2 regions of the Streptomyces sp. P3 genome follow, and region 1 is predicted to be linked to the other one. Evidence: predicted binding sites of a transcription regulator. Region 1 holds the regulator's gene; the other holds the start of a gene.
The links. The regulator HrcA, encoded in region 1, represses chaperone genes, less so after heat shock. The targets are predictions, from matches to a motif close to TTNGCACTCNGNNNNNCNGAGTGCNAA.

Region 1 (10,743 bases):
GAGGGTGATGAGGTGCGGGCGGGCGCCGGCCACGAAGGAGAGGTCGAAGACGTGCTCGTCGTAGACCGGGTCGAAGGCGCGCGTGGAGAGGAACGCGAGGTGCTTGCCGTCGAGGGTGAAGGCCGGTGCGTAGTCGCGGAAGCGCAGCGGGGTCGCCTCGGTGACCGACAGGTCGGTGACGTTCGCGAGCTTGAGCTGGCTGAGCGGGCGCGGGCCGGGGTGCGACCAGGCGAGCCAGGCCGAGTCCGGTGAGAAGACCAGGTCGGACACCTCGCCGTCGGGGCTGCTGTCGACTTCGCGGACCTCTCCGGTCTCCCGCTCGACGAGCAGCAGCCGTCCGTCGTGGGCGGCGACCGCGGCCCGGCTGCCGTCGGGCGCCATGGCGAGCTCGAGGACCCGGCCGAGCCGACCGGCGGCGAGCCGGCGCGGGGTGGCGCCGGGGGCCGGGCCGGTCGCCGGGGCGAACTCCAGCGCGTCCTCGCCCTCGGCGTCGGTCACCCACACCGCCCACTCCTCCCCCTCCGTGCGGAAGGTGCGCGGCAGCCGGGCCCGCACGCCGGGTTCGGCGGCGAGCGCCCGGGCGGGCCCGCAACGGTGGGTGACCCAGTGGACGGTTCCGCGCACCTCGACGGCGCTGCCGCGTGCGGTGTGGTCGGGCGCGGCCCCGCCCAGCCACCGGGAGGCGGCGACCGGGTAGGGGCGGCGGTCGGCGCGCTGGCCGCCGAGCCGGACGTCGAGGCGGCGCGGTTCGGCACCGTCGAGGTCGTCGAGCAGCCACAGCTCGCCTGCGGACATGTACACGATCCGGGTGCCGTCGCCGGCGGCCTGGCGTGCGTAGAACCCTCCGCCGCTCTCGGTTTCGCCCGAGCGGGAGGCGCCCCCGTGGGGCGTGTGCCGGCGCAGGTCGGAGCCGTCGGCGAGGGAGGAGTACAGCGCGCCCGTGCCCTCGTGGTCGGAGAGGAACGCGATACGGTCCCCGGCCCACACCGGGCACTCGATGTTGCCGTCCAGCTCCTCGTGCAGCCGGACGAACTCCCCGTCGCCCTCCCGGTCGATCCACAGCTTGCCCGCGGTGCCGCCCCGGTAGCGCTTCCAGTGGGCGGCCTCGCGGCCCATCGACGCGGACAGCAGCACGGTGTGCGGGCCGTGGGCGACCGTGCCGACCGGCCCGTACGGCAGGGTCGTCGCCGGTCCGCCGTCGACGGGGACGGCACGGGCCCAGCTGCGGCGCAGGGTCGCCTGGTCGTAGGTGCTGACGGCGAGGACCCGGCCGTCCGGGGTCCAGCCGCGCACCCGGGTCTGCGCGTTGCCCCAGTAGGTCAGCCGGGTCGAGGGGCCGCCGTCGACGGGGGCGATGTGCACCTCGGGCGCGCCGTCCCGGGTGGACGTCCAGGCGACGGTGGCGCCGTCGGGCGAGATGCGCGGGGAGGAGACCGGCATGTTGTCGGAGCTGACCCGCCAGGCGCGGCCGCCGTCGAGGGGCGCGAGCCACACGTCGTCCTCGGCGACGAAGGCCGCCAATTCGCCGTGCAGGTGCGGGAATCTGAGATACGCGGCAGGCGTCGCGGACTGGGTCACCGGATCACTGTATGCATCGCCGGGCCCGCTGGTCAGGGGTTTCGGTCACTTCCCCGCGCCGCCCGCGCCGACAGTCCGGGTGACGGTCACGGTCACGGTGACGGTCGGCCGGACGTCGGGCGCGGCGGAACCGGACGGCTTGACCGGCGACGGCGTCGCGGACTTGCAGTCGCCGAGCCCGCTCACCCGGAACAGCTGCTTCCGGCCGACGACCGCGGTGAGGTCCCCCCGCACGCAGGCCCCGTCGACCGCCCGCGCGACGCGGCCCTCGACCGTGATGTCGCGTCCGTCGGTGGTCCTGCCCCGGCAGTCGACGGCGGCGACGGCGCCCGCCTTCTTCTCGTCCCTGTACTGCGCCGTGCAGGTCAGCCAGCGCACGTCCACGTGCCGCCGCTGGATCTCGGCCGTCGCGGCCTCGTCGGTGGTGTGCGCCACGGAGATGGTGCTCAACGCGCCGGGCTCGCACCCCACGACACCGACCGCCGCCACCGCGACAGCCATCGCCGGAAACAGCCGATTACGCCTCAATGCCCCCATGGACAGCAGCGTGCCACTCGGGTCGGCCGCGCGACAGCCCTTATGCGGTCATTCCGCGCGGTTACCGTGGGCGCATGAGCGGCAGGCGTCACAGAACCCTGGTCGTGGACGAGGAGACCGTCTACGGGTGGACGGTCCGGCATCGGCACGGGGACGGGCAGCCGTGCCGGGAGATCCTCACCCTGCACCGGGACGGCCTGCGCACCCGCATCGTCTTCCGGGACGGCGAGGGGCGCTACTCGGGCGGCGGCGGCTACGGGGCGCACAGCGGCGGGGTGGGCGATCGCCTCCATCACCTCAACCTCCACGAACCCGGCGTGGTGCGCGCCTTCGTCGACGAGGCCGTCCGACGGGGACTGCTGCCCCTGGACGGGGAGTTGAACGGCTGGGAGCTGTTCAGCGCCGTCGCGCTCAGCCGCGCAGCAGCAGCCACTCCTGAAGCTCCACCAGGTTCCCCTCCGGGTCCTTGAGGTGGGCGACGCGCATGCGGTCGGTCAGCGGGGCGGGGCCGTGGATCACGGCGGCGCCACGGGCGCGGACGTCCGCGCAGTAGGCGTCCAGGTCGTCGACGCGCAGCACCACCAGGGAGCGGTGCCCGTTCGCCGCGTCGCCCAGCTCGCCGAGCACCTCCGCCATCATGGCGCGGTCCTGGATGGCGATGCCCGCCGACCCGGTGGCGGGGCTGAACTTCTCGTACGGCCCCTGCTCCGCGCCCGACTGCGGCTTCAGCCCGAGGACGTCGGCGTAGAAGCGGTAGCAGAGGGGGAAGTCCTTGACCAGCAGCCGGACTTGGACGAGTTCCACGAAACCTCCGGTGGACGGGCGGCCGCCGGGCGGGCCGCCGCAGGAGCGGGCGGACAGGCGAACGGGGGTCAGGACCAGCGGCCGGTCCGGCCCAGGACGAGGGCCGCGGCCGCCGTGCCGGCGGTCGAGGTGCGCAGTACGCTCCGGCCGAGCCGGTAGGCCTTCGCGCCCGCCTCCTCGAAGAGCGCCAGCTCCTCGGGCGACACGCCCCCCTCGGGGCCCACGACGAGCACGATCTCGCCCTCGACGGGGAGTTCGGCGGCGGCCAGCGGCTCGCTGCCGTAGTCGCGGTCCTCGTGCAGGACGGCGGCGAAGTCGGCCCGGGCGAGCAGCGCGGCCACCTGGCGGGCGGTCGAGGCCTCCGCGATCTCGGGGAAGCGGACCCGGCGGGACTGCTTGCCGGCCTCGCGGGCGGTGGCCCGCCACTTGGCGAGTGCCTTGGCGCCGCGCTCGCCCTTCCACTGGGTGATGCAGCGCGCGGCCGCCCACGGCACGATCGCGTCGACGCCGGTCTCGGTCATCGTCTCGACGGCCAGCTCGCCCCGGTCACCCTTGGGAAGGGCCTGCACGACGGTGATCCGGGGCGTCTCGACGGGCTCCTCGACCGTCTCGCCCAGCCGCACCACCAGCCGGTCCCTGCCCTCGGCGGCCACGACCTCGGCCCGCGCCCAGCGTCCGGCGCCGTCGGTGAGGACCACGTCCTCGCCGGCCCGCAGCCGCTTCACCGAGACGGCGTGCCGGCCCTCCGGCCCGTCCAGCACGAACTCGGGCCGACCGTCGGGGAGTTCGTCGACGACGAAGACGGGGGCGGTCATCGGGCGCCGCCCTCTGCGGCCGGGAAGTCCTGTGACAACGCTGTCCGTGCCGCGGCGAGTTCGCTCACCAGTACCTCCACCAGTCGTCCGGCGGGCAGTTCGCGGGCCATCCGGTGGCCCTGCCCCGCCCACAGCGCCATCCCCTGGGCGTCCCCCGCCTTGGCCGCCGCCTTGCGCAGCGGCACGGTGAGGTGGTGCACCTCCGGGTAGGCGGCGGGCGCGTAGGGGCCGTGCTCGCGCAGGAAGCGGTTGACCAGGCCGCGGGCCGGGCGCCCGGAGAAGGCGCGGGTCAGCTCGGTGCGCACGAAGAGGGGGTTGGTCAGCGCCTCCTTGTGCACGGCGTGCGCGCCGGACTCGGGCGTGGCGAGGAACGCGGTGCCCAGCTGGGCCGCGCTCGCGCCGGCCGCGAGGACCGCGGCGATCTGGCTGCCACGCATGATGCCGCCGGCGGCGACGATGGGCAGGCTCACTGACTCGCGGACCTGGGCGACCAGGGAGAGCAGACCGATGCCGCAGCCGTCGTTCTCTGGGTTGTCCCGGTGGCTGCCCTGGTGTCCGCCGGCCTCCACCCCCTGCACGACGACCGCGTCCGCGCCGGCCCGCTCCACGGCGAGGGCCTCCTCGGCGGTGGTCGCCGTGACCAGCGTGAACGTTCCCGCACGGCGCAGCGACTCCAGCGCCTCGCCGCTCGGTACGCCGAAGTGGAAGGACACCACGGGCGCCGGGTTGTCCAGCAGCACCGCGAGCTTGGCGTCGTACCCGTCGTCGCGGCCGCTGTCCGGATCGCCGAGTTCCGTGTCGTACCAGACGGCCTCGCCGGCCAGCTGGTGGGCGTAGACGTCGACGGCGCCGGCAGCGGGGGGCGCGGCGACAGCCGCTCCGGTGGAGCCGGTGCTCGCACCGGGGTAGTCGGGCTGCGGCATGAAGAGGTTGACGCCGAAGGGGCGGTTGGTGAGGCTGCGCAGCTGCTTGATGTCCTGGTACATGCCGTCGGCCGTCTTGTACCCGGCCGCGAGGAATCCGAGCCCGCCCGCCTCGGACACGGCGGCCGCGAGCTGCGGGACGGAGACACCACCCGCCATGGGGGCCTGCACGATCGGGTGAGGGAGAAGACCGGTCAGCGCGGAGGACATGGCGGCATGTTGTCACGTCCTCAGAACAAGTCCGAATCGGCCCTTCTCCTCGGCACGGGCCAGGCGATCCGGCCGCCGGCGCGCACACTCGGCCCGCCCGGGGCTTGAGGACGGGGCCCTTTCGGGCCCGAGGGCGCGGGGGTCCGGGGCGCAGTCCCTGATGACGGGAAGGGAAAGGAAGAGAAGGGAAGGTGCGGCGGGGGCGGAAAAGCAGCCCCCGCCGCACCCCACCGTCACCGCCCGTTGAACGCGTCCTTCAGTCGCGAGAACAGGCCCTGCTGCCCGGGCTGGAACTGCCCCGTGGGCCGCTCCTCGCCCCGCAGCTTGGCCAGCTCGCGCAGCAGCCGCTCCTGCTCGGGATCCAGCTTCGTCGGGGTCTGCACCTCGACGTGCACGATGAGGTCGCCGCGGCCGCCGCCACGCAGATGCGTGACGCCCCGGCCGTGCAGCGGGATCGACTGGCCGGACTGGGTGCCGGGCCGGATGTCGACCTCCTCCAGGCCGTCCAGCGTCTCCAGGGGCACCTTCGTGCCGAGGGACGCCGCCGTCATCGGCAGGGTCACCGTGCAGTGCAGGTCGTCGCCGCGCCGCTGGAACTGGGCGTGCGGCAGCTCGTGGATCTCCACGTACAGGTCGCCGGCGGGGCCGCCGCCGGGACCGACCTCGCCCTCGCCCGCGAGCTGGATCCGGGTGCCGTTGTCGACGCCGGCCGGGATCTTCACCGTCAGGGTGCGGCGCGAGCGCACGCGCCCGTCGCCCGCGCACTCCGGGCACGGGGTCGGCACGACGGTGCCGAAGCCCTGGCACTGCGGACACGGCCGCGACGTCATGACCTGGCCCAGGAAGGACCGGGTCACCTGCGACACCTCGCCGCGACCGCGGCACATGTCACACGTCTGGGCGCTGGTGCCGGGGGCGGCGCCTTCGCCGCTGCACGTCGTGCAGACGATCGCGGTGTCGACCTGGAGGTCCTTCGTGGTGCCGAAGGCCGCCTCCTCGAGGTCGATCTCCAGCCGGATCATCGCGTCCTGGCCGCGCCGGGTGCGTGAGCGTGGCCCGCGCTGCGACGCCGTACCGAAGAACGCGTCCATGATGTCGGAGAAGTTGCCGAAGCCACCCGCCCCGAAGCCGCCGGCGCCGCCGCCCGCCTGGGACAGCGGGTCGCCGCCGAGGTCGTAGACCTGCTTCTTCTGCGGGTCCGACAACACCTCGTAGGCGGCGTTGATCTCCTTGAACCGCTCCTGGGTCTTCGGATCCGGGTTGACGTCCGGGTGCAGCTCGCGCGCGAGCCTCCGGAAGGCCTTCTTGATCTCTTCCTGCGACGCGTCGCGGCGCACGCCGAGGACGGCGTAGTAGTCCGTGGCCACTTACGACTCCGCCAGGATCTGTCCGACGTACCGTGCCACCGCTCGTACCGCTCCCATCGTTCCCGGGTAATCCATGCGGGTCGGTCCGACCACGCCGAGTTTGGCGACTGCTTCGCCGCCCGAACCGTAGCCGACCGACACCACGGAAGTGGAGTTGAGTCCCTCGTAGGCGTTCTCGTGACCGATGCGTACGGTCATGCCCGAATCCCCCGCCTCGCCAAGGAGCTTGAGGAGCACGACCTGCTCCTCGAGGGCCTCCAGGACGGGCCGGATGGTGAGGGGAAAGTCATGTCCGAAGCGGGTGAGATTGGCGGTTCCGCCGATCATCAGCCGCTCCTCGTTCTCCTCGACGAGCGTCTCCAGCAGGGTGGAGAGCACCATCGTGACGGTGCCGCGGTCCTCGGCCTCGAAGGCCTCCGGAAGATCCTCCACCAGCCGCGGCACGTCCGAGAACCGGCGGCCGGCCACCCGGCTGTTGAGCCGTGCGCGCAGATCCGCCAGCGAGGACTCCCCGAACGGCGCCGGGCAGTCCACCAGCCGCTGCTCGACCCGCCCGGTGTCCGTGATCAGCACCAGCATCAGGCGGGCGGGCGCGAGCGAGAGGAGCTCCACGTGCCGCACGGTCGAACGGGTCAGGGACGGGTACTGCACGACGGCGACCTGCCGGGTGAGCTGCGCGAGCAGCCGTACCGTCCGCGCCACGACGTCGTCGAGGTCGACCGCGCCGTCCAGGAAGTTCTGGATGGCGCGCCGCTCGGGGCCGGTCATCGGCTTGACGCCGGCCAGTTTGTCGACGAAGAGCCGGTAGCCCTTGTCGGTGGGGATCCGCCCGGCACTGGTGTGCGGCTGGGCGATGTACCCCTCGTCCTCCAGGGCGGCCATGTCGTTGCGGACCGTCGCCGGGGAGACGCCGAGGTTGTGGCGCTCGGTGAGCGCCTTGGACCCCACGGGCTCCTCGGTGCCGACATAGTCCTGGACGATGGCGCGCAGCACCTGGAGCCTGCGTTCACTCAGCATCGCGCGCACACCTCCAGAATCTCGTCCCCCAGTCCCCTGGGCCTTCGCGTTTGGCACTCTTCACATTCGAGTGCCAGCGTTCCCCGGCCAGTGTACGGCTGTGGGGTACACCCGGGGCAAGGTCGGCCCCTGCACGGGTGCCGCGCAGTTAGCGTCGCGGTATGACGATGACTTGGGAAGAGCTGGGATGGGAGCGGGTCGCGGCCGGGGTGGGCCGCTGCCGGCTGCCGGGCTGGGACTGCACGGTGGGGCTGGTCGTCGGGGCGGGTGCGGCGCTGGTGATCGACGCCGGGTCGACGCTGGCGGAGGGGGCGCTGCTGCGGGCGCAGGCCGAGGAGCTCGCCGGCGGGCGTGTGACCCATCTCGCGCTCACACACCCCCATTTCGACCATGTGCTGGGGGCGGCGGCGTTCGCCGGCGCGGAGGTGTTCGGGGCGGTGGGCATCGATTCCGTGCCGGCCGACGAGCTGCGGGAGGACGCGGTCCGGCAGGGCGTGGACGAGGCGGCGGCGACGGAGGCCGCGGACACGCTCGTCCGGCCCCGCCACTTCGTCTCCGGGGAGTGGACGCTCGACCTGGGCGGGGGCCGCCAGGTCCTGCTGGCGAACGTGGGCCCCGCCCACTCCGCCCATGACCTGGTGGTCCTCGTCCCGGGTGCGGTCGCCGGTGAGCCCGAGACGGTCTTCTGCGGCGATCTGGTCGAGGAGTCCGGTGAACCGCAGGCCGGCCCGGACGCGGTGCCGTCGCGCTGGCCCGCCGCCCTCGACCGGCTCCTCGACCTCGGCGGCGAGGACGCGCGATACGTGCCCGGTCACGGGGCCGTGGTGGACGCGGCGTTCGTGCGTGCGCAGCGGGACGCGCTCGCGGAGCGATTCGGCGTGTCGACGTAATCCCGCCCAGGGGATTCTCCTATCGTCATCCGAATGCGCCAGTACTCCGCCGACCTGACACCTCCCTGGAAGAAGCCGACGCCGGTTCCCGAGGTCGCGGCGGAGCCCGGCCTGGTGGTGGAGGAGCCCGGCACCGGTTTCTGCGGCGCGGTGATCCGCTGCGAGGCGGGCACGGTGACCCTGGAGGACCGCTTCGGCAAGCACCGGGTGTTCCCGCTGGAGCCACGCGGCTTCCTCCTGGAGGGCAGGGCGGTGACCTTGGTGCGACCCGCCGCGGGCCCCGCACGTCCGGCCCGCACCGCCTCGGGTTCGGTCGCCGTCCCCGGCGCCCGCGCTCGGGTGGCCCGCGCCGGCCGCATCTACGTCGAGGGCCGGCACGACGCCGAGCTGGTCGAGAAGGTGTGGGGCGACGACCTGCGCGTCGAGGGCGTGGTCGTGGAGTACCTGGAGGGGGTCGACGACCTGCCGTCGATCGTCGCCGAGTTCGGCCCCGGCCCGGACGCGAAGCTGGGCGTCCTGGTGGACCACCTGGTGCCGGGGACGAAGGAGTGGCGCATCGCGCAGGCGGTGACCAGCGAGCAAGCGCTGGTCGTCGGCCACCCGTACATCGACATCTGGGAGGCCGTGAAACCGGCCTCCCTGGGGATCGCGGGGTGGCCTCGGGTCCCGCACGGCCAGGACTGGAAGACGGGCGTGTGCCGGGCGCTGGGCTGGCCGTCGGAGAACACCGGGGCGGTGTGGCAGGCGATCCTGAAGCGGGTCGGCTCCTACAAGGACCTGGAGCCGGAGTTGCTGGGCCGCGTGGAGGAACTGATCGACTTCGTCACCGACGGCGGGGCCTGACGTCCGTCCGGCACGGGCTGCTCCGCCGTGCCGGACCGCGTCACGACCCGGACCGCGTCACGACCCGGGGCGCGGACGCGTCACGACGCGAGGCGATCAGTCGACCAGATCCCGCACCACCGCGTCCGCCAGCAGCCGGCCGCGCAGGGTGAGCACCGCCCGTCCCTCGTCGTACGGTCCGTGCTCCAGCAGGCCTTCCCCCAGCGCCCGGCGGGACGCCGCGAGCCCCGCCGGCCGCAGCAGGTCCAGCGGCGCGCCGTCACGCAGCCGCAGCTCCAGCAGGATCCGTTCCACCCGGCGGTCCTCGTCGGACAGCAGCTCCCGGCCCGCGCCCGGGGAGCGGCCCGCCGCCAGCGCCGCCGCGTACGCCCCCGGATGCTTGACGTTCCACCAGCGCACCCCGCCGACGTGCGAATGCGCGCCCGGCCCGGCGCCCCACCAGTCGGCGCCGCGCCAGTACAGCTCGTTGTGCAGGCAGCGCGCCGCCCGCGACGTGGCCCAGTTGGAGACCTCGTACCAGTCGTAGCCCGCCGCCGACATCACCTCGTCCGCGATCAGATAGCGGTCGGCGTGCACGTCGTCGTCGGTCGTCGGGACCTCGCCGCGGCGGATCCGGCGGGCCAGCTGCGTGCCCTCCTCGACGATCAGGGCGTACGCGCTGACGTGGTCGGGTCCGGCGCCCAGGGCCGCCTCCAGCGAGGCCCGCCAGTCGTCGTCCGACTCACCCGGGGTGCCGTAGATCAGGTCCAGGTTGACGTGGTCGAAGCCCGCTGCCCGCGCCTCCGCGACACACCGCTCGGGCCGGCCGGGCGTGTGCGTGCGGTCGAGGACCTTCAGCACGTGCTGCCGCGCGCTCTGCATGCCGAACGACACCCGGTTGAAGCCGCCCTCGCGCAGGGCCGTCAGATAGGCGGGGTCGACGGACTCCGGGTTGGCCTCCGTCGTCACCTCCGCGTCCGCCGCGAGGCCGAACTCGTCACGGACCGCGCCCAGCATCCGTACCAGGTCGGACGCGGCCAGCAGGGTCGGCGTACCGCCGCCGACGAAGACGGTGCGGACCTCGCGCGGGTCGTCGCCGAGGACCTTGCGGGCCAGCCGGATCTCGTCGATCACGGTGTCGGCGTAGTTGTCGCGGGAGGCGAGGATGCCGCCGGTGCCGCGCAGCTCGGTCGCGGTGTAGGTGTTGAAGTCGCAGTACCCGCAGCGGGTCGCGCAGTACGGGACGTGCAGATAGAACCCGAGGGGGCGGTCGGCGGCGCCGGCGAGCGCGGACGCCGGGAGCGTGCCGTCGCCGGGAACCGGCTCACCGTCGGGGAGTGCGGAAGGCATACCGCCCATTGTCCCGCACGCCCGCACCGGCCCTCGTCGGCGTGCTTCGCCGCCGCGTCACCCTCGCGTCGGCACACGCCGTCGCCCGCGCCGCCCCCTCGTCCGCGCCGCCCCTCGGCTGCGGCCCGCGACCGCTGCCGGACCTCCCTCAGCCCAGCAGCTCCGCCCCCAGCGGACGGCCCGGACCGGCGCCCGGCAGGACGTACGCCACCGCCGAGCCCCGCGCCTGGGTGAACGCGGCCAGGTCGTCCTGCGCGGCCATACGGCGCTGGACCCGGGCGAACAGCGCCGGGTCCCGCATGAAGGCGAGGAACAGCAGGCCCTGGTCGGTGGGGCCGTCGGCATAGGAGTAGCTGCGGCGCAGCATCCGGGCGCCGTCGTCGAGGCGGGGGCTCACGGCGCGCACGTGCGAACGCGGCGGCGTGGCGTA
Region 2 (10,743 bases), 2.3 Mb from region 1:
GTCGGCATGGGTTCGTCAAGAGGTCGCGTGACGATACGATCGCCGCCATGACGCCCTCGGAGCCCACAGAAACGCGGACAGAAGCGCGGCCGACGCAGACCGCGACGCTCGCGGAGATCGCCCGCGAGGCCGGCGTGTCGGCACCGACTGTTTCGAAAGTCCTCAATGGTCGTGCCGACGTCGCCCCCGCCACCCGCACCCGTGTCGAGGAGCTGCTGCGCACCCACGGCTACCGGCGCCGCCGCGCGGAGGCGACCCGCTCTCCCCTGATCGACCTGGTCTTCCACGAGCTGGAGAGCGCCTGGGCGATGGAGGTCATCCGGGGTGTGGAGAACGTGGCCCGCGACGCGGGGCTGAGCGTGGTCCTCAGTGAGAGCGCCGGACGGCTCACCCCCGGGCGGACCTGGGCCGACCAGGTCGCCGCCCGTCGCCCGCACGGCGTGGTGCTGGTGCTGTCCGGGCTCGACGAGTCCCAGCGGGCGCTGCTGACCAGCCGCTCCATCCCGTTCGTGGTGATGGACCCGGCCGGCGACCCGGGCGCCGACGTGCCCTCCATCGGGGCGACCAACTGGCAGGGCGGCCTCGCCGCCACCCGGCACCTGGTGGAGCTGGGGCACCGCCGCATAGGGGCGATCAGCGGTCCGCCGCAGATGATGTGCAGCCGGGCCCGGATCGACGGCTACCGGGCCGCGCTGGAGACCGCCGGGCTGCCGGTCGAGCCGCATCTGATCAAGACCGGCGACTTCCACCACGAGACCGGTTACCGGCTGGGCCGCGAACTGCTCGACCGGCCGGACCGCCCCACCGCGGTCTTCGCCGGCAACGACCTCCAGGCGCTCGGTTTCTACGAGGCCGCCCGCGAACTGGGCCTGCGCATCCCCGAGGACGTGAGCGTGGTCGGCTTCGACGACCTTCCGGTCGCCCGCTGGGTCGGACCGCCGCTGACGACGGTGCGCCAGCCGCTGACCGAGATGGCCGAGGCGGCGGCCCGGCTGGTCCTCGAACTGGGCCGGTCGGCCTCGCGGGAGGCGCCGACGTCGACGCGGGTGGAGCTGGCCACCAGCCTCGTGGTGCGCACGAGCACGGGTGCGCCGCCCGTGGCCGGAAGTTGACCTATTGACGGGTGTGCCGGACGCCTCCACACTCCACCGAAGTCAATCGGTTGAACAGCCGAAACTTTCGGAGGCCCCCGCAATGAGATCCTCCAGAACATCTCCCCGGACTTCACCCGGGCCGTTTCCACTGCGGACCCGGCTCATGACCCTGGTCACCGGCGCCGCCGCCGCGGCGGCCCTGCTCGTCGCCGCTCCCGTCTCCCACGCCGCCGACACGCCCCTGCGCGACCTCGGCGCCGCCAAGGGCAAGGTCGTCGGCACCGCCGTCACCGGCTCCAAGCTCACCGGTGTCTACGGCGACATCGCCGGGGCGCAGTTCTCCTCGCTGACCCCGGGCAACGCCATGAAGTGGGGCTCGGTGGAGCCGACGCAGGGCGTGTTCGACTGGGCCGAGGCGGACCGGATCGTGGCGTTCGCCCAGGCCCACGACCAGCAGGTGCGCGGCCACACCCTGGTCTGGCACAGCCAGAACCCGGGCTGGCTGGACAACGGCGGCTGGACGCCCGCGCAGCTCGGCACCCTGCTGCAGAACCACATCGACACCGAGGTCGGCCGCTACAAGGGGAGGATCGCCGCCTGGGACGTCGTCAACGAACCCTTCAACGAGGACGGCACCTACCGTTCGACCCTCTGGTACAACGGCCTCGGCGCCGACTACATCGCCACCGCCCTGACCCGGGCGCGGGCCGCCGACCCGGCCGCCAAGCTCTACGTCAACGACTACAACGTCGAGGGCGTCAACGCCAAGTCGACCGCCCTGTACAACCTGGTCAGGTCGCTGAAGGAGCGGGGCGTCCCGATCGACGGGGTCGGGCTGCAGGCGCACCTGGTCCTCGGCCAGGTGCCGTCCACGTTCCAGCAGAACATCCAGCGCTTCGCGGACCTCGGCGTGGACGTGGCGATCACCGAGCTGGACATCCGGATGACGCTGCCCGCCGACAGCGCCAAGCTCGCGCAGCAGAAGGCCGACTACAAGGCGGTCACCGCCGCCTGCGCCGCCGTCGCACGATGCGTCAACCTCACCGTCTGGGGCTTCACCGACTCCGACTCCTGGGTGGAGAGCACCTTCCCGGGACAGGGCGCGGCCACCCCGTACGACGCGAACTACGCGCCCAAACCGGCGTACTACGGCATCTCCGAGGCGCTCGGCGGCACGACCACGCCGGTGCCGACCGGCAAGTGCACGGCTGCCTACAGCGTGGGCAGCCAGTGGAACACCGGGTTCACCGGAAACGTGACGATCTCCTGCTCGGGCGCCTCGCTGTCGTCCTGGAAGGTGACCTGGGCCTACGGCGCGGGCCAGCAGATCACCCAGTCCTGGAACGCCCTCTGCACCCAGTCGGGGGCGGCCGTGTCGTGCGCGAACGCCTCGTACAACGGGACGATCCCGGACGGCGGTTCGGTGAGCTTCGGCTTCAACGCGAACTGGAGCGGGAGCAACCCGGCGCCCACGGTGACGTTGGGGTGACCGGGGCCGGAGCCACGAGATCTGCCTGTGCGGAAGGCGCGTTCACGCATCCCTTCCTCACCGTCTCCTCATAATTCGGACGTACGTTCTTTCCTGTGACGGAAGTCGAGGAGCACGCAACGACCGGCAGCGGAGCGGGCCGGCGGTCGAGAGCACTCAAGGCCGCCGGCCTCACGCTGGCCGCCGTCCTGGTGGCGGGCGTCGGGACGGCGGGCTGGGCCTACTGGCACCTCAACGGCAACATCGACAGCGTCGACATCGACAACGCGCTGGGCGACGACCGCCCGGCGAAGGCGGTCACGACGCCGCCGGCCTCGGCGTCCGGCTCCCCGGCACCCACCGAGGCAGTCAACCTCCTCGTGCTGGGCTCGGACTCGCGCAGCGGCGCCGCGAACCAGGCGCTCGGCGGCGGCGACAGCACCGGCGCCCGCTCCGACACGGCGATGGTCGTGCACATCGACGCGGGCCGCACGACGGCCACGGTCGTCAGCATCCCGCGCGACACCCTCGTCACCCGGCCCTCCTGCCCGCTGCCCGACGGCGGTTCGACGGTGACGGCGTACGGCGTGATGCTCAACACCGCCTACGCGGTCGGCGGCCCGGTCTGCGCCGTCAAGACGGTCGAGTCCGTCACCGGCATCCGGATGGACCACTACGTGGAGGTGGACTTCTCGGGCTTCGCCAAGCTCGTGGACGCGCTCGGCGGGGTCACCGTCACCACCGACGAGGACATCGACGACGACGACAGCCATCTGCACCTCGCGGCCGGCACCCACCATCTCGACGGCGCCCGGGCCCTCGCCCTGGCCCGCACCCGGCACGGCATCGGCGACGGCAGCGACCTCGGCCGCATAGGCCTCCAGCAGAAACTGGTGAAGGCCCTGCTGGAGCAGATCGCCTCCACCGACCTCCTCACCAGCCCCGCCGAGCTGTACCAGGTCGCCGACGCGGTCACCGGCAGCCTGACCACCGACACCGGTCTGGACTCGCTCGCCGAGCTGACGGAACTCGGCCGGAGCCTGAAGGGCCTGTCGGCCGGGAACGTCCGGACGGTCACCATGCCCGTGGTGCCGGCCCCTTCCGACCCCGACCGGGTGGTGGCGCGGGAGCCGGCGGCGGGCGCGCTGTGGAGATCGCTGAAATAGATTCCGGTGAGGTGTCGATCCGGCCCGCCGCCGTTCGACGCAGGGGGAGAGGCCGGGAAGGACCCGGCTCACCGCACCCGAGGAGTCACCATGCCCCGCTACCTGTCACTCGTGAAGATCGACGAGGCCACCGCCCCCGCCGAGGGCCCGAGCCCGGAGCTGATGCAGCGGATGGGCGAGCTGATCGAGGAGGTCACCAAGGCCGGCGTGATGCTGGAGACCGCCGGACTGACCCCGTCCGCGCAGGGCGTCCGCGCGCACTGGGAGGGCGGGAGGATCACCCTCACCGACGGGCCCTTCACCGAGGCCAAGGAGGTCGTCGGCGGCTACGCGATCATGCAGTGCAAGGACATGGCCGAGGCCGTCGAATGGACGAAGCGGTTCCTGAAGGTGCACGAGGAGCACTGGACGGTGACCTGCGAGGTGCGGGAAATCGCGGAAGGCTGAGGGTTCTCGGCCCGAGGGTTCCGGGCCTGGGAGGTTCCGGGCCTGAGGGTTCCTGGCCTGGGGGTTCTTGGCCTGAACGGGCGCCGGGTGTTCGATGGTGAGCTGTGGAACGACAGCCCGCCCCGGACCCCGGCCCGCCTTCGCGCCCCCGCACGCCCCCCGACCCCGGCGGCGCACCGGATCCCGGCGGTACCACGGATCCCGTCGGCACCCCGGATCCCGGCGGCGCACCGCCTTCGCGCGACGCCTCGGACACCCGTACGGCCCACCCGGACGCAGGTACCGCCCCGGATGCGCGTACCGCCCGTGATCCCCGTGCGGCCCCGGATGCGCGTGCGGCCATCGAGACCGTCTTCCGTCTGGAGTCCCCCCGTGTCATCGCCGCCGTCGCCCGGCTCGTGCGGGACGTCGGCGTCGCCGAGGAACTCGCGCAGGACGCCCTGGTCGCCGCGCTGGAGCAGTGGCCGCGCGACGGAGTGCCGGACCATCCCGGCGCCTGGCTGACCACCACGGCCCGGCGGCGCGCCGTCGACCTGATCCGACGGCGCGAGAACCACTCCCGCAAGCTCCAGGAGATCGGTCGCGACCTGGAGACCACGACCGCCGCTCCCCAGGAACCCGCCGATCCCGACGACATCGACGACGACCTGCTCCGGCTCGTCTTCACCGCCTGTCACCCGGTGCTCTCCGCCGAGGCCCGCACCGCCCTCACCCTGCGCCTGCTGGGAGGCCTGAGCACCCCGGAGATCGCCCGCGCCTTCCTGGTCCCCGAGCCGACGGTCGCCCAGCGGATCGTGCGCGCCAAGAAGACCCTGGCGACCAGGAACGTGCCCTTCGAGGTGCCGTACGGCCCCGACCGAGAGGCCCGGCTCGGGTCCGTCCTCGACGTCATCTACCTGATCTTCAACGAGGGGTACGCGGCCACCGCCGGCGACGACTGGCTGCGCCCGGCGCTGTGCGAGGACGCCCTGCGGCTGGGCCGTCAGCTCGCGGCGCTGATGCCGAAGGAGCCCGAGGTCCACGGCCTCGTCTCGCTGCTGGAGTTCCAGGCGTCCCGGACGGCCGCCCGCACCGCTCCCGACGGTACGCCCGTGCTGCTGAAGGACCAGGACCGCCGACGCTGGAACCGCATGCTGATCGCACGCGGCATCAACGCCCTCGACCGGGCCCGGAGCCTGGCGGCGGGCGCGGCCCCGGGCCCGTACGCCCTCCAGGCCGCCATCGCCGCCTGCCACGCGCACGCGTACAGGTACGAGGAGACCGACTGGGCGGGCATCGCCACCCTCTACGGGCTGCTGGCGGCCCGCTTCCCCTCCCCGGTGGTCGAGTTGAACCGCGCGGTCGCCGTCTCGATGGCCGAGGGCCCGGCGGCCGCCCTGGCCATCGTCGACGCCCTGACGGCCGAACCCGCCCTGCGGGAGTATCACTTGCTGCCGAGCGTCCGCGCCGACCTGCTGTCCCGCCTCGGCCGCACCGCGGAGGCCCGCGCCGAGTTCGAACGGGCGGCGGCGCTGACGGCCAGCGCCCGCGAACGACACCTGCTGCTGCACAGGGCGGCGGCGTCGGACTGACGGGGGCGGGTGGGTCGGAAGAAGGACGACGCCGGCACCCGGCACGCCGGCACCGCTTTCCTGACCGGCGTCAGGAGGTGGCGGGCTTCCCGATCAGCATGGTCGGGGCGCCCGCCACTCGTGTGAGGAACACCGTCACCGCCTCGGAGCCCTGCGGCCTGGGGAGCACCTTCTTCCGCAGCTCCTCCGGCTCCACCGCCGACCCCCGCTTCTTCACGGTCAGGACGCCGACCCCCCGCTCCCGCAACAGCGCCTTCAACTTCTTCACACCGAAGGGGAGTTGATCGGTGATCTCGTAGGCGGTGGCATACGGCGTGGCGCGCAGCTCGTCGGCCGTGACATAGGCGATCGTCTCGTCGACGAGCCCGCCGTCGAGCTCCCGGGCCACGTCGGCGACCAGATGGGCCCGGATGACGGCGCCGTCGGGCTCGTACAGGTACCGCCCGACCGGCCGGACGTCCGGGTCGGGCAGGCCGGCGCCGAGCAGGGTGCGCGGCCCCGGCAGCAGAGTCGCCCGGACGGTCCCCGGTGCGGCGGTCCCGAACCACAGCACCGCCTCCTTCACGTCCCCGCCGTCCGAGATCCACTCGGCCTCGGCCTCGGCGGGGATCGCCTCGTGCGGCACCCCGGGCGCGATCTTGAGAGCGGCGCGTGGCGCGGCGAGGGCGGCCCCGACCGCCCACGACAGGGGAGGCGAGTACGCCTCGGGATCGAAGATGCGCCCCCGGCCGCCCCGGCGCGCCGGATCCACGAAGACGGCGTCGTAGCCGTCGGTGTCCACCTCGGTGACGTCCGCCTGCCGCACCTCGATCAGCTCGCTCAGCCCGAGCGCCTCGGCGTTCGCCCGCGCCGCCTCGGCCGCCGCCGCATCCCGGTCCACCGCCAGCACCCGGATGCCGGCGCGGGCGAGGGCGATCGCGTCGCCGCCGATCCCGCAGCACAGGTCCGCGACGGAGGTCACACCGAGCGTCTTCATCCGCTCGGCCCGGTAGCCGGCGACGCTCGCGCGCGTCGACTGCTCCACCCCGTTCGGCGTGAAGAACATCCGCTCCGCGTCGCGCGCCCCGAACTTCACCGCCGCCCGCTGCCGCAGCCGGGCCTGGCCGAGGGCCGCGGAGACCAGGTCGGCGGGATGTTCGCGGCGGAGCCGGGTGGCGACGGCGAGTTCGTCGGCGGGGGCGGTGCCGCGCACCGCGTCGAGGAGGGCGCGGCCCTCGGGAGTGCGCAGGGGGGCGAGGTCGTTCACCGGGTCATTGTGGGCCAGTCGGTGGACAGCGCGCCTCCGGCGGCGGTGTCGGACCGGCTTCGGGAAGGGCGACTGCGAAGATCCGGCGCCATGGGACCTGTCGTACAAAATGACATGAACGGCCTCGATGGGCCGGCCCGTCGCCGCCCCCGTACGGAAACCCGTCCCGGCAGGGAAATCCGCTCCGGAGACTGGAAGGGCACCATGCCCGATCCTGTCCGCCGCTTCCTGGACGAGGTCACGGCGAAGGGCTACACGGTGGCCCGTCTCGAGGACTACCTGTGAGGGCGCGACGCAAGGGCGCGGGACCGGCGGCCGTCCTGCTCGTCGCGCTCGTCCTGACGACCCTGAGCGGCTGCGCACAGTCCGTCGACCCGATCGAACGGCTGGGCAGGAAAGCCGCGGCCCGGGTCCACCCGGCCGGCCCGGCCGCCGGGCAGCCCGCCTACCGCCGCTGGGGTCTGACGGCACCCCTGGCCCCCGCCCCGGCCCACCCGGCCCGCTCCCTGGCGGGCAGCCCCGGAACCGCCCTCCCTCCGGTCGTGGACCATGTCCCGACCGCCGACAGGGTCGTCTTCCTCACCTACGGCGACGGCGCCGAACGCGACCCCCGCTTCGCCGACATGGTCCGCGAACTGCGCCTGCCGGTCAGTATGTTCCTCACCGACAGCGTGATCGGCCCCGGCTACGGCCGGCTGGCCAGGCTGCAGTCGGTCGGGGCCAGTGTCCAGAACCACACCCTGGACCACCCGGCCCTGCGCGGCCTGCCCTACGCCGGCCAGCGCGCCGAGATCTGCGGCCAGCAGGACAAGCTGCGCGCCCGTTTCGGCCTGCGCCCCCGCCTGCTCCGCCCGCCCTACGGCGCCTACGACGCCACCACCCGGCGCGCCGCCGCCGACTGCGGCATCGCGGCCGTCGTCCTCTGGCGCGCGTCGATGGGCCCCACCGCCCTCACCTACGCCCACGGCCCCCACCGCCTCCACCCCGGCGACGTCATCGCCGTGGCCCCGGACGAGACGACCGCCCCGGACCTGCGGGACCGGACGACGCGACTCCTGCGCCGGATCCAGAACGAGCACCTGACGGTGGCCCGCCTGGAGGACTACCTCTGACAGCCCGTCCTCCCGCGTCGACCGGAACCTTGGAGCCGGGACACCGACTGGTACGGCGGCTGGTACGGCGGCTGGGGTTCGTCCTCTGAGCCCGTCCGGCGTCAGAGGACGAGGCCCGTCCAGGACCGAAGCGGGGTCCGGGGGCGCCAGTCCCCGGAAACGGGGCCCTGTCACCGGGCGACCAGGACACTCACGGCGGCCGAAAACCTGGCGACGCGCCGCACGCATTGGCACTCCGCTTGACCGAGTGCTAATCGCGGTCATAGTCTCAGGTCTGGCACTCCCCACCGGAGAGTGCCAACAACGCGACGGGCAGGTCCGGCACCCGCGACGACGGATCCACCTGGTCGCCACCTCAGACAGTTAACCCCGTGAGATCTCCGAAGGGGGAGGTCGGATCGTGACGACCACCAGCTCCAAGGTTGCCATCAAGCCGCTCGAGGACCGCATTGTGGTCCAGCCGCTCGACGCCGAGCAGACCACCGCCTCTGGCCTGGTCATCCCGGACACCGCGAAGGAGAAGCCCCAGGAGGGCGCCGTCCTCGCGGTGGGCCCGGGTCGCTTCGAGAACGGCGAGCGCCTGCCGCTCGACGTCAAGGTCGGCGACGTCGTCCTGTACAGCAAGTACGGCGGCACCGAGGTGAAGTACAACGGCGAGGAGTTCCTCGTCCTCTCGGCTCGCGACGTGCTCGCGATCATCGAGAAGTAATTCACCCAGTTTTGCAGTGAACTGCGCTCCTGGCCCCGCGTGTTTGTGAAGCCGGGTGCCGGGGGCGCAGTTCGTTTCTCCCACTTTTTCCGAGAGGGCTGAACCGCTCCCATGGCGAAGATCCTGAAGTTCGACGAGGACGCCCGTCGCGCCCTCGAGCGCGGCGTCAACAAGCTTGCCGACACGGTCAAGGTGACGATCGGCCCCAAGGGCCGCAACGTCGTCATCGACAAGAAGTTCGGCGCCCCCACCATCACCAACGACGGTGTCACGATCGCCCGTGAGGTCGAGATCGAGGACCCGTACGAGAACCTCGGCGCGCAGCTGGTGAAGGAGGTGGCGACCAAGACCAACGACATCGCGGGCGACGGTACGACCACCGCCACCGTGCTCGCCCAGGCGCTGGTGCGCGAGGGCCTGAAGAACGTCGCCGCGGGCGCGTCCCCGGCCGCCCTGAAGAAGGGCATCGACGCCGCCGTCAAGGCCGTCTCGGACGAGCTGCTGGCCTCGGCCCGCCCGATCGACGAGAAGTCCGACATCGCCGCCGTCGCCGCGCTGTCCGCCCAGGACCAGCAGGTCGGCGAGCTCATCGCCGAGGCGATGGACAAGGTCGGCAAGGACGGCGTCATCACCGTCGAGGAGTCCAACACCTTCGGTCTGGAGCTGGACTTCACCGAGGGCATGGCCTTCGACAAGGGTTACCTGTCGCCGTACTTCGTGACGGACCAGGAGCGCATGGAGGCCGTCCTCGAGGACCCCTACATCCTCATCAACCAGGGCAAGATCTCCTCGATCGCCGACCTGCTGCCGCTGCTCGAGAAGGTCATCCAGACCAACTCCTCCAAGCCGCTGCTGATCATCGCCGAGGACCTCGAGGGCGAGGCGCTCTCCACCCTCGTCGTCAACAAGATCCGCGGCACCTTCAACGCGGTCGCCGTCAAGGCCCCGGGCTTCGGTGACCGTCGCAAGGCGATGCTCCAGGACATGGCCGTCCTCACCGGCGCCACCGTCATCTCCGAGGAGGTCGGCCTCAAGCTCGACCAGGTCGGCGTCGACGTGCTGGGCTCCGCCCGCCGTGTCACCGTCACCAAGGACGACACCACCATCGTCGACGGCGGCGGCAGCTCCGAGGACGTCGTGGGCCGCGTCGGCCAGATCAAGGCCGAGATCGAGAACACGGACTCCGACTGGGACCGCGAGAAGCTCCAGGAGCGCCTCGCGAAGCTGGCCGGCGGCGTGTGCGTGATCAAGGTCGGCGCCGCCACCGAGGTGGAGTTGAAGGAGAAGAAGCACCGTCTGGAGGACGCCATCTCCGCGACCCGCGCCGCGGTCGAGGAGGGCATCGTCTCCGGTGGCGGCTCCGCGCTGGTCCACGCCGTCAAGGTCCTCGAGGGCAACCTCGACAAGACCGGCGACGAGGCCACCGGTGTCGCGGTCGTCCGCAAGGCCGCCGTCGAGCCGCTGCGCTGGATCGCCGAGAACGCGGGCCTCGAGGGCTACGTCATCACCTCCAAGGTCGCCGAGCTCGACAAGGGCCAGGGCTTCAACGCCGCGACCGGCGAGTACGGAGATCTGGTCAAGGCCGGCGTCATCGACCCGGTCAAGGTCACCCGCTCCGCCCTGGAGAACGCCGCCTCCATCGCCTCCCTCCTCCTGACGACCGAGACCCTCGTCGTCGAGAAGAAGGAAGAGGAGGAGCCGGCCGCCGGCGGTCACGGCCACGGCCACTCCCACTGACCCAGGTCAGCACCCACCGCAGTACCGAGGCCCGGCCCCCCGTTCCACCGGGGGCGCCGGGCCTCGGCGTTCGCCGGACGCGCGTCGGCCACCGTCTCGGACAAGGAACCCGAAGCCCCCGGCGAGCACCGCACGCACGCCGAGCGAAAGCGCGTCCGTGCCGCGTCAGTCGGCGGCCAGTGCCAGGAGCGCG

Region 2: the regulator HrcA is predicted to act here: its motif matches at 8,332-8,358, upstream of groES (co-chaperone GroES).

Annotation. Positions count from the first base shown of each region.
Region 1 covers NZ_CP028369.1:3,529,342-3,540,084, reverse strand. The annotation lists gene C6376_RS15825 (S41 family peptidase) at 1-1,578, opposite strand, end outside; gene C6376_RS15820 (hypothetical protein) at 1,624-2,115, opposite strand; gene C6376_RS15815 (hypothetical protein) at 2,190-2,585, shown strand; gene C6376_RS15810 (VOC family protein) at 2,527-2,919, opposite strand; gene C6376_RS15805 (16S rRNA (uracil(1498)-N(3))-methyltransferase) at 2,988-3,734, opposite strand; gene C6376_RS15800 (nitronate monooxygenase) at 3,731-4,867, opposite strand; gene dnaJ (molecular chaperone DnaJ) at 5,101-6,234, opposite strand; gene hrcA (heat-inducible transcriptional repressor HrcA) at 6,235-7,251, opposite strand; gene C6376_RS15785 (MBL fold metallo-hydrolase) at 7,413-8,141, shown strand; gene C6376_RS15780 (DUF3097 domain-containing protein) at 8,175-8,984, shown strand; gene hemW (radical SAM family heme chaperone HemW) at 9,081-10,313, opposite strand; gene C6376_RS15770 (Dyp-type peroxidase) at 10,462-10,743, opposite strand, start outside.
Region 2 covers NZ_CP028369.1:1,244,451-1,255,193, reverse strand. The annotation lists gene C6376_RS05490 (LacI family DNA-binding transcriptional regulator) at 48-1,112, shown strand; gene C6376_RS05485 (endo-1,4-beta-xylanase) at 1,258-2,583, shown strand; gene C6376_RS05480 (LCP family protein) at 2,679-3,728, shown strand; gene C6376_RS05475 (YciI family protein) at 3,819-4,175, shown strand; gene C6376_RS05470 (RNA polymerase sigma factor) at 4,517-5,746, shown strand; gene C6376_RS05465 (methyltransferase domain-containing protein) at 5,817-6,992, opposite strand; partial or broken gene C6376_RS05460 (polysaccharide deacetylase family protein) at 7,182-7,277, shown strand; gene C6376_RS05455 (polysaccharide deacetylase family protein) at 7,274-8,104, shown strand; gene groES (co-chaperone GroES) at 8,505-8,813, shown strand; gene groL (chaperonin GroEL) at 8,925-10,550, shown strand; gene C6376_RS05440 (hypothetical protein) at 10,716-10,743, opposite strand, start outside.